Regions from separate parts of the Peribacillus sp. SIMBA_075 genome, predicted to be linked through region 1. Evidence: riboswitches for the same ligand, from Rfam matches in the RefSeq annotation. Region 1 holds a riboswitch; each other region holds the start of a gene.
What was found. Region 1 has a riboswitch for S-adenosylmethionine ahead of SB775_RS09765 (sugar ABC transporter substrate-binding protein). Riboswitches for the same ligand answer to the same signal wherever they lie in the genome.

Region 1 (3,283 bases):
TGTTCGCTTTCTCTAAACTTTATGACAGCAAGCAGCAGTTGAATGACCTTTCTGCATTCCTTCAATCGAATTATCAAGATGATAATTGGAAAGAAAGAAGGTCTGAAAAAATCCTTGCTTTCATTCGTAAAACTTTATCTTATCTGTTAGAAAAACGGACAGCCAATGAACGGAAATGCGAGCATTCCATCTCTTGGAATGAACAGATGGAAGTCAAATTGAATGGTGCGGTCAATCAACTGGCTGATTTAGAAAAAGAAAAAAGTGAAAATATCATAAGGTCGTACCGTGTGCTTAAGGATGAAGTGAAAAGTCAGCTTTCTTCTAAAATTCCTGAATTACTGAGGGATTGCTCTAAATCGTTAACGGAAAGCAGTGATTTCAGTCAGGTCCATATACAGTTGAACCATGAAATGAATGAGCGGATTCAAGCCTTCATTTCTGACAAGATCATGCCTCAATATTACCGTTCTCTTCAAGATTGGATTGCTAGTTCCCAAATGGAGTTCTCACAAAGCCAACAGTTTATGGATGAGATGAGTGCCGGATTCAATGAATTATACAAAGAAGAACGGATTATGCTGGCAGGTGACTTCAGGGTATTGGATGACTGGCGCCGTGATGCCGACAGGATGACAAGCAGTATCCGCATCGATGACGTTAATATCCTTTTGCGAAGGACTCCATCACAATTGCTGCTTAAAGGAGCAGGAAAGCTGTTTGGGGCAATACCGCAAAATAAAGCCAATATGTACAATCGTTATAAGAAATACTTGGAAAGTGAAGATTACCAGGATGTTGCGGAAATGATCACTGAACGCTTCCTTACCCAATTTGGATTGTTTGAAAAATCTTTAGATCGGGACATCTCACTTTTCTATCGCAGCTCATTTGCCTTACTTCAAAAAACAATAGAGCAAACGCAGACTGAAATTAAAGACTACCAGGCTGCATTGGAGCATATGAAAGAAAATCCGGAAGTTTACCGTGATCCGATCACTGTGTTCGAAGTGAAACTACGTCAGTTGGAGAGACTTGAAAAAATTGAGAAAAAGCGTCTAGCCCAGCTTCAAAGAAAATAAAAAGTAGCAGGAAACATTTCAAATATTCGAAAAACTATTGACTTTACGACTATATCCCTATAAAGTGATAATTACGAAAAACGTAACACGATATATTCTCTTATCAAGAGTGGCGGAGGGACTGGCCCTAAGATGCCCAGCAACCGTTCCATTAGGAATTGGTGCTAAATCCTGCAAAACAGAAATGTTTTGACAGATAAGAGAGGGATAAGTCTGCAATACAGCTGATTAAACCTCTCTATTACTAGAGAGGTTTTTATTTTATGATTTACACCAACTTAACTGATAAGAATAATAGGAGAATGTGGAGGGAAACAAGATGGGAAGATCTATTAAAGGGATATTCGTTTCAGCCATCGCTTCGGCGTTGCTTTTAACGGGTTGTTCTACAGGACAGAGTTCCACAGAATCGAAGAAAGAAGAAAAAGTATCATTTGAAAATGTACCGGAAAGATTTGCTGATGGGGAAGGGGCCAAAATCAAAGTGATCCGTAAAATTGGCGGTGATGATCATACGGCCCAATACCTTGCTGGAGCGAAGGAAGAAGGAGAAGCAATGGGCTTTCAAGTGGATACGTATACAGCCAATGGGGATACGGCTAAATTCCATGATGCGATCGCGCAGGCTTTGCAGGAAGATTATGACGGCTATATCATCTCCCATGGTGATGATGCAGCAACAGTGAATGACGTTCAAAAGTTGGTTGATGCAGGTAAAAGCGTTGTCACATTCGATTCAAATAGCGATTTATCTAAAATAGAAGGTGTGACATTAACTTCACAGGATGATGAAGCGCTGGCAACACTGGCTTTCGATAAACTGATAAAAGTACAGAAAGGTGAAGCGGCGATTGCTTACCTTTGGGTGGATGGTTTTCCTCCAATGGTGAGAAGAAATTCAGTTTATCAGGAAAAATTAAAAGAAAACCCTGGAATTAGGGAAGTCGAAAGATTCGGAGTGGCATCTGCAGATACTTCGGTTCAAACACAAAATGCAGTAGCCGCAATGCTGAATAAATACCCAAAAGGTAAATTGGATGCCATTTTCGCAACATGGGATGCCTTCGCTATCGGTGCCGCCCGGGCGATTAAAGAAGCGGGCCGCGATGAAGTGAAGATATACGGAATTGATGTATCGAATGCAGATCTTCAGGAAATCCAATCGGCCGCTAGCTCATGGTCCTACACGGCAGCCGTCGATCCCAAGTTGATTGGTGCAGTGAATATGAGGATATTGGCAAAAAAATTAGCGGGCGAAAAAACACCGCAAACCTATGACTTAGAGGCTTCACTTATTTCACAAAAGCAAATCCAAGCCTCAAAAGAAGCCGTTAACATGGCAAATCTGTCTGGTATTGTCGAAGGATGGGGTGTATCAACGGAATTTGAAGAAGATTGGATGAAAGTTTTGAAAGCTCATTATAAAAAGTAAAAGGGGACACTCTCTTGCAAGTGAAGGGAGTGTCTGTTCAATAAGGGGGAATGGACATGGGCACGCAACTAGAAATGAAGAAAATCTCGATTGAATTTCCAGGAGTGAAGGCGCTTAGTGAAGTTGACTTTTCTATACAATCAGGGGCAACCCACGCATTGGTCGGTGCAAACGGAGCAGGGAAATCGACGTTAATGAAGGTTTTATCGGGAGCCCATGTTCATTATTCAGGTGACATTTTTATTGATGGGATAAAGCAGAATATCCGCTCGCCCAAAGCGGCGCAGGAACAGGGTATTCAAATAGTTTATCAGGAAGTAGATACGGCCCTCATCCCTTATTTAACCGTTGGGGAAAATATAATGTTGAATGATATGGTCCAAAACATGGGAAAAAAACAGATAGTTCAATGGAAAGAGCTGCACAACCAAGCCTCTTTAATTCTTGAAGATATGAAAATTCGTGTCCCTTCGAAAAAGCTGGTAAGAGACCTTACCTTGGCTGAAAAACAGATGGTCCTGATAGCAAGAGCCGTTTCGACAGAATGCAAATTCCTGATTCTCGACGAACCAACTGCTCCGTTAAGTCATATAGAAACGACAGAACTTTTTCGAATTGTAAATGAATTAAAGCAAAAAGGTGTTGGAGTCATTTTCATTTCACATCGTCTGCCTGAGATTTTTGAAATCTGTGAGGAAATTACGATCATGAGGAATGGGGAGCTTGTCACTTGTCGAAAGATGGAAGACATCACCTGTAACGAAGTGAT
Region 2 (3,283 bases), on a different contig from region 1:
GGACTGGGTCATGTTTAATTTTTCCGTAATCTGACTTACGCAAACGCCGGTTTCCTTCATGTCTATTCCCTCATGAGGGGTGAAGTGGAGTTCAGGCGCCTTGAGCCATTGTAAGATTTGCAACCTGGATTCATTGGATAATGCTTTAAATATCTCGATTGTTTTCATACATTTCATTATATCGAGAATTATCGATATGTCAAATGGTTTTATCATTCATCGTTAGTTTCATAAATAGCAAAACTTGATACCGTTATCTAAAGAGTCATTAAAGGAATGGAAATGTATTATTGCAAGAACCTAATCGGCTCCCATATCAGTGCGGGCCGATTAGGTTGTTCAAATCCTGTAAATCAGAATTAAAGTCTCCGCTAAAAAATCATTTCCATACTTCTTTTGCTACATCAACGACGAATTTCAGCTTTTCCCATTGCTGTTCTTCGGTCAGCTTGTTACCGTGATGGGTGGAGGCGAAGCCGCATTGCGGACTTAAGCATAATTGTTCGAGAGGAACGAAGTGCGAGGCTTCTTCAATGCGTGCCTTAACAGCTTCCTTGTCTTCGATTTCTCCATTTTTTGAAGTGACGACACCCAGTACGACCCGTGCACCGCCATTTGGAATGTATTCCAATGGCTTGAAATCTCCTGAGCGTTGATCATCATATTCCAAGAAAAATCCATCCACTGATTCTTTTGCCAATAAAGTTGGGGCGATACGGGCATAGCTTCCTTCAAACGCCCAAGTCGACTGGTAGTTCCCACGACATAGGTGTGTAGTGACGACAAGGTCTTCTGGTTTGCCTTCCAATGCGCCATTAATTACGCGAAGTGCAAGATCGATTAACTGTTCCCTCGTATATTTTCCATCTTTGAACTGGAAATCTGGAGCTGAAAGTCTGGCAATATATACATCATCCAATTGAAGATAACGTACACCTGCTTCATAAAAAGCCTTCAAAGCATGCTGATACGCTTTGATGATATCATTAGCATAGTCTTCAATATCAGGGTAGATGTCTTCATTATGAATGCCTACAGCAAATAATTGATTCGGACTGGGAATGGTTTGCTTGGCAACGGCGCGTCCGTTCACGATTTTGTTCAATTCAATGAAATCGCGAATGAAGGGATGTTCAGGATTGAATGAAACCTTCCCGGTATTGCGAACGTTATATCTCTCTGTTTCCACACCATCGAATGTGAGACCTTTTTCAGTCACATATCCCTCGATGCCATTTAAATGTTCGAGGAAGTCAAAGTGCCACCATGTTCGTCTGAACTCACCATCCGTCACGGCCTCCAATCCAACTTCAATTTGTTTTTCGACAATCCGATTGATTTCTTCGGTTTCAACTTCACGAAGCCGCTCTGCTGAAATGGTACCTTTCTTAAGTTGCTTTCTGGCAATATGTAAACGTTCTGGTCTTAATAAACTTCCGACGTGATCGGCCCTGAATGGTGCCTTCGTTAATGTGATTGACATGTTGCATTCCTTCTTTCCTTTTAAAAATAGGCTGTTTTCACGTACTTTGTTGCTATTTACCAGGTAGTGAGTTGTGGTTGATTTCCCCTCCAGATGCTCGCCTGTCCCGCTGCTCCCGCAGGAGTCTCGCACTTCCGCTCCAATCAACCTTTCGTTTTAAAAACAACAATCTTTACGAAAAGAGCCTAAAAATAAAACACCTCTTCTTAAAAATAAGAAGAGGTGTTGGCAGCAAAGCTATATACTCTTCTTATCTTCAAGTTTCTACACTTCTGGAATTAGCACAGTACATGATCAGTCTGTTGCTGAGGCATCAAAGGGCCAGTCCCTCCACCTCTCTGGATAAGAGTTGTCTATTAAATTAATTAAGACTATACAGGTAGTTTTTATAAAGGTCAAGTAATGAAGGTGGAAGATTTCGAATATACCGATTATTAATATGGGTTGAAATGTTAACTACATCAGGGAACCCGGCATATGCTATAACCGACGTTTCATATGAGCGGCAGGAGGGGAATGCAAGGATGAGTACATTCAGTCCATTCAAAAATGGCTTACCGATAACGGTAACTGAAGCCATGATAGAGAAAATCTTAAGAATGAAATCATATGGTCAGGATATTAAAGTCGAGATTACGCCAAAGCATATAGTGCTTTCCGGAACGACGGAAGTGAAAAAAATGATGTTAAAGAAAAACGTAGCTTTCCGGATTACATTAAAACCGGTTCACGTGGAAAAAAGAACGATTTCATTTGAATTAGTGGAAATGGAACCAATTGACAGGAACTTCATTAACCGAAGGATATTTAACAAACCGCCATTTTTTGAATTCGAAAATAGAAAGATCAAAATGAATGTTAATGCTTGGAACATCGTGAGAAAAATCCCCGTTGGCACAATTAAATCGTATGAACTCGTCGAAGGTGCATTGAAAATGAAACTTTCAATATGATGGATCGTTTTTAGCCACAATATTTAAAGGGGATGCCAGGTATGTTAGTGTAAGGGTAGGTTGAAATGCCATACCTCACAATGTGTTTGATAAATCAAGCTCTATAAAATATACTAAATTACTTATAGTTTTCCAGGAGATAAGGAGGGAAATAATGGACCAGAAGATTTTGCCTGCTTCGGCAAGCATGAAGGATTTCGAAAGATTTTTAGAAAGTTCCTATGAAATAGGTGTGTTTCTTGATTTGCATATATCACAATTGAAAAACGTAAGTATGATGGCAAAGCAGCATAATAAGAAAATGATTTATCATGTCGATTTGATCCATGGCATAAGAAGTGATGAGTACGCGACAGAATTCATTTGTCAGGAATATAATCCATATGGGCTGATTTCAACTAAATCAAACGTTATATTGAAGGCGAAGCAAAAGGGGGTCATTGCCATCCAGCGAATCTTTTTAATAGATTCACATGCGCTGGAGAAAAGTTATAAGCTGGTGCAGAAAACCAAGCCGGACTATATCGAAGTTTTGCCAGGCGCCATGCCATGGATGATAAAAGAGGTGAAGGAACGATTGCAGACACCGATTTTTGCAGGCGGCCTCATACGTACTTCAGATGAAGTCCTGAACGCCCTTGATGCTGGAGCGTCGGCAATCACCACTTCCAAAACTGAATTATGGGATATCGTTTAATGGGGTCGAACGAGGAAGTTGAAAAAAATTACAGAAAAATAGAATAATTCCTCGCCAAATAATTGACAGCGTTTTCACAAACTAGTATATTGTAAATTATAAGTTAATATATGTGACGGAGACTAGGAGATTCACAACAGATCTATTCAT
Region 3 (3,283 bases), on a different contig from region 1:
ATCGTACACTGCTTCAGGGTACTCAAGTGAAAAGTAAATTTTTTGAGTGTTTTCTTGTAAGATTTCGTATATGTCTACATCGATTTCGTAATTCATAAGAAAAGTTAATTCCTTATTCTTAGGAATATAATTCATTTCGAAATTTGTTATGCTAAATTTAGGGGGGCGCAACTTGTTTTCTAATGATTTGTTTTTCTGAATAGATGAATTATTCTGTTCAGATTCAATTGGATTATTGGCACTTCTTTCACTTGTCTTTTCTGAAGAATTACACCCCATTAGAAGGGACATACAAAAGATAAAAGGACAAATATATTTTAGAAGCATATTTTAACACCTCTGTTTATTAGTAAAAAAAATCTTTAAATCTCGAAATATCATTATTGTTTAACTTTTTCGCTCCATGTTGCATAAGTATAATTAGCAGTTGTAGTAGTTCCGTTTGTTAAATTACAAGGTGCAACAACTTTATAACGAGTTCCTGTGGCTTTTACCCATTTACTTCCTGCAGTTAATTTCCATTTTCCCTTCGGAATAGACCAAGTTGTAGAAAGAGTTTTTGTACTATTATATCCATACCCGACATTAGCTGTTATTTTTGCCCCTGTTTGTAGTACTTTAAATGATGCTTCTCCTCCTATACTTACTGTAGCAGCATAAGAAATTTGAACAGATCTAGTAACACTATCAGTAACACTACTATTATTTGTTGCATAATGTGTAAATTCAGTTTTTGTTGAAGTTGTTTTAGATTTATAAGATGTTGTGTAAGTCCCTACTTCTGTACAAGCAAATGGTTCTATTGCAATAGGGTCTTTACTTGTTTCTGCTTTTGCCTCTGATAATGAAAAACCTGAAAATAACGTGAAGCATAGACTTGTTGATAATAATATTTTTGAAAATCCCAAGAATCCCACCTCATTTTATGTATTTAACTTCTTTGTTAATGATATTTTGAATTATATGAATAATCAATATTTAATTAACATTTTTTTCATAATTAGTTAATTAAAGTTGAGGCCCTCCAGAGATATTATCCCCTCTAAGTAGACAGTGTAAAAGGCTACAGATAATCTGTAGCTGTTATAACTGAGCGACTTCTATGTTGTGGAGAATGAGCAAATCATTATAAAATAGAGAAAGAATTATATTTATATAATAAAAAAAACCGTCAATTGACTATACTGTGAAAATGTTTAGAATGATGGAAAATATGGTTGACTTTAGGGAAATTAGAATATATAGTGAAGGACATAATTAAATATAACGTTAATTCTTATCAAGAGATGTGGAGGGACTTGGCCCTATGATACCTCGGCAGCGGGTTTTTACTTTTGTAAAAATACTGTGCTAATTCCAACGGACGAAAGTTTGAAAGATAAGAAGGAGCTTTTCTTAGATAATTAATTTAAGAGTTTACTCTTTTTTATGTCTAAAAGAGGCCTCTTCTGTCTGATGACGGAGGAGGCCTCTTTTGTTTATTCAGAATGTATATGGTTATTTGGAGAATTGGTGCATTAACTCGTAAGTTTCGATCATTAATCATGAGTTGTGAGTATTTACTCGTGAGTTTCATGCATTTACTCGTGAGTTTCGTGCATTTACTCGTGAGTTTCGAAAATTTAACCCGATCATTATGAAACTTTGCAAAGCTCTTCTCTGATAATGAATTTGTACAAATAAACAGCATGGGGGGAGATTGGATGATAGAGTTTCAAAATGTTAAAAAGGTTTATCAAACAAAGAAACAGACTGTCGAGGCTTTGAAGGGCATTAATTTGACAGTGGAAAAGGGGGATATATTCGGTGTAGTCGGTTATAGCGGAGCCGGGAAGAGTACATTGATCAGGTTGGTCAATTTGCTGGAACACCCTTCAGATGGTCAGGTGATTGTTGGCGGCAAGGATTTAACCAAATTGAACCCAAAGGAATTACGGGCTGAAAAGAAAAAAATCGGGATGATCTTTCAGCATTTCAATTTGCTTAACTCAAAGACCGTTTTTGATAATATCGCCATGCCGCTCGTTTTGTCCGGAACCCCTGGTAAAGAAATCAAAAAGCGGGTAGGCGAGCTGTTAGAGTTCGTTGGCTTATCAAGCAAGTCAAAGAGTTATCCGGAACAATTATCCGGCGGTCAAAAGCAGCGGATCGGAATTGCGAGGGCATTGGCTACCAATCCATCGATCTTATTGTGTGATGAAGCTACATCTGCATTAGATCCACAAACAACGAGTGCAGTACTGCAGCTCTTAAAAAAAATTAATAAAGAATACAATATTACCATTCTGCTAATCACTCATGAAATGTCTGTCATCAGGGAAATTTGCAATAAGGTAGCGGTCATGGAGGGCGGATGCGTCGTTGAACAAGGTTCGGTTTTCGAAGTTTTTGCGAAGCCGCAAACGGATATTTCAAAAAACTTCGTGAGAACGGTCATACATGACGAGATTCCACAAAGTTTCCTGAAAAGTATAGGGTCCCATATCCCGATTATTTGGAAAATTAATTTTATTGGGACTACTTCGGGTACTCCTTTACTTTCAACCATCTCGAAGAAATATGATGTTCATTTAAGTGTATTATCAGCCAATATTTCTGAAATTCAAGAAACGCCTTTTGGGAATTTGATCATCGAAGTGACAGGTGACAAAAAAGAGGTGGGCAAGGCTTATCAATATATTAAAGATGAGGGGATTCTCGTCCAGGAGGTGCAGGTAAATGGGTAATACGCTTTGGGGAATGGAAATAACGGCAGAGCAGCTGTCGACCGCTTTCGGTGACACACTTTATATGGTAGCCATCTCATTGGTATTTTCCGGATTGATTGGGCTCCCGCTAGGTATCCTGCTTGTCATTACTAGAAAGGGTCATATCCTGGAGAATAAATGGATCTTTAATGTATTGAATCCGATCATCAATATATTGCGGTCGGTTCCTTTCATCATCTTGCTTGTAGCACTGATTCCGTTTACTAGAATGATTGTAGGCAGTGCGATCGGAACGAATGCAGCCATTGTTCCGCTTATCTTTTACGCGGCTCCTTATATTGCCCGGCTTGTGGAGAACTCCCTGTTGGAAGTGGACAAAGGGATCATCGAGGCAGCTCAGGCAATGGGGGCGACGACATGGCAAATCATTTATCGCTTTTTGATTCCCGAGGGACTTAGTTCGTTGATCCTTACATTTACAACAGCGACAATCGGGCTGGTTGGTTCTACAGCCATGGCAGGTGCTGTCGGTGCAGGCGGGGTAGGAGATTTAGCCTTGGCTTACGGTTATCAAA

Region 2: linked by a shared signal. The riboswitch ahead of SB775_RS16715 (5-methyltetrahydropteroyltriglutamate--homocysteine S-methyltransferase) and the one ahead of SB775_RS09765 (sugar ABC transporter substrate-binding protein) in region 1 are both predicted to bind S-adenosylmethionine.
Region 3: linked by a shared signal. The riboswitch ahead of SB775_RS10370 (methionine ABC transporter ATP-binding protein) and the one ahead of SB775_RS09765 (sugar ABC transporter substrate-binding protein) in region 1 are both predicted to bind S-adenosylmethionine.

The regions. Positions count from the first base shown of each region.
Region 1 covers NZ_JAWRYN010000009.1:84,032-87,314, forward strand. Annotated here, with positions in the region: gene SB775_RS09760 (GTPase domain-containing protein) at 1-1,082, shown strand, start outside; SAM riboswitch class I at 1,180-1,285, shown strand; gene SB775_RS09765 (sugar ABC transporter substrate-binding protein) at 1,402-2,514, shown strand; gene SB775_RS09770 (sugar ABC transporter ATP-binding protein) at 2,571-3,283, shown strand, end outside.
Region 2 covers NZ_JAWRYN010000023.1:43,730-47,012, forward strand. Annotated here, with positions in the region: gene SB775_RS16710 (ArsR/SmtB family transcription factor) at 1-168, opposite strand, end outside; gene SB775_RS16715 (5-methyltetrahydropteroyltriglutamate--homocysteine S-methyltransferase) at 380-1,483, opposite strand; SAM riboswitch class I at 1,731-1,832, opposite strand; gene SB775_RS16720 (hypothetical protein) at 2,008-2,436, shown strand; gene SB775_RS16725 (glycerol-3-phosphate responsive antiterminator) at 2,591-3,133, shown strand.
Region 3 covers NZ_JAWRYN010000010.1:60,311-63,593, reverse strand. Annotated here, with positions in the region: gene SB775_RS10380 (hypothetical protein) at 1-327, opposite strand, end outside; gene SB775_RS10375 (hypothetical protein) at 381-908, opposite strand; SAM riboswitch class I at 1,274-1,385, shown strand; gene SB775_RS10370 (methionine ABC transporter ATP-binding protein) at 1,704-2,726, shown strand; gene SB775_RS10365 (methionine ABC transporter permease) at 2,740-3,283, shown strand, end outside.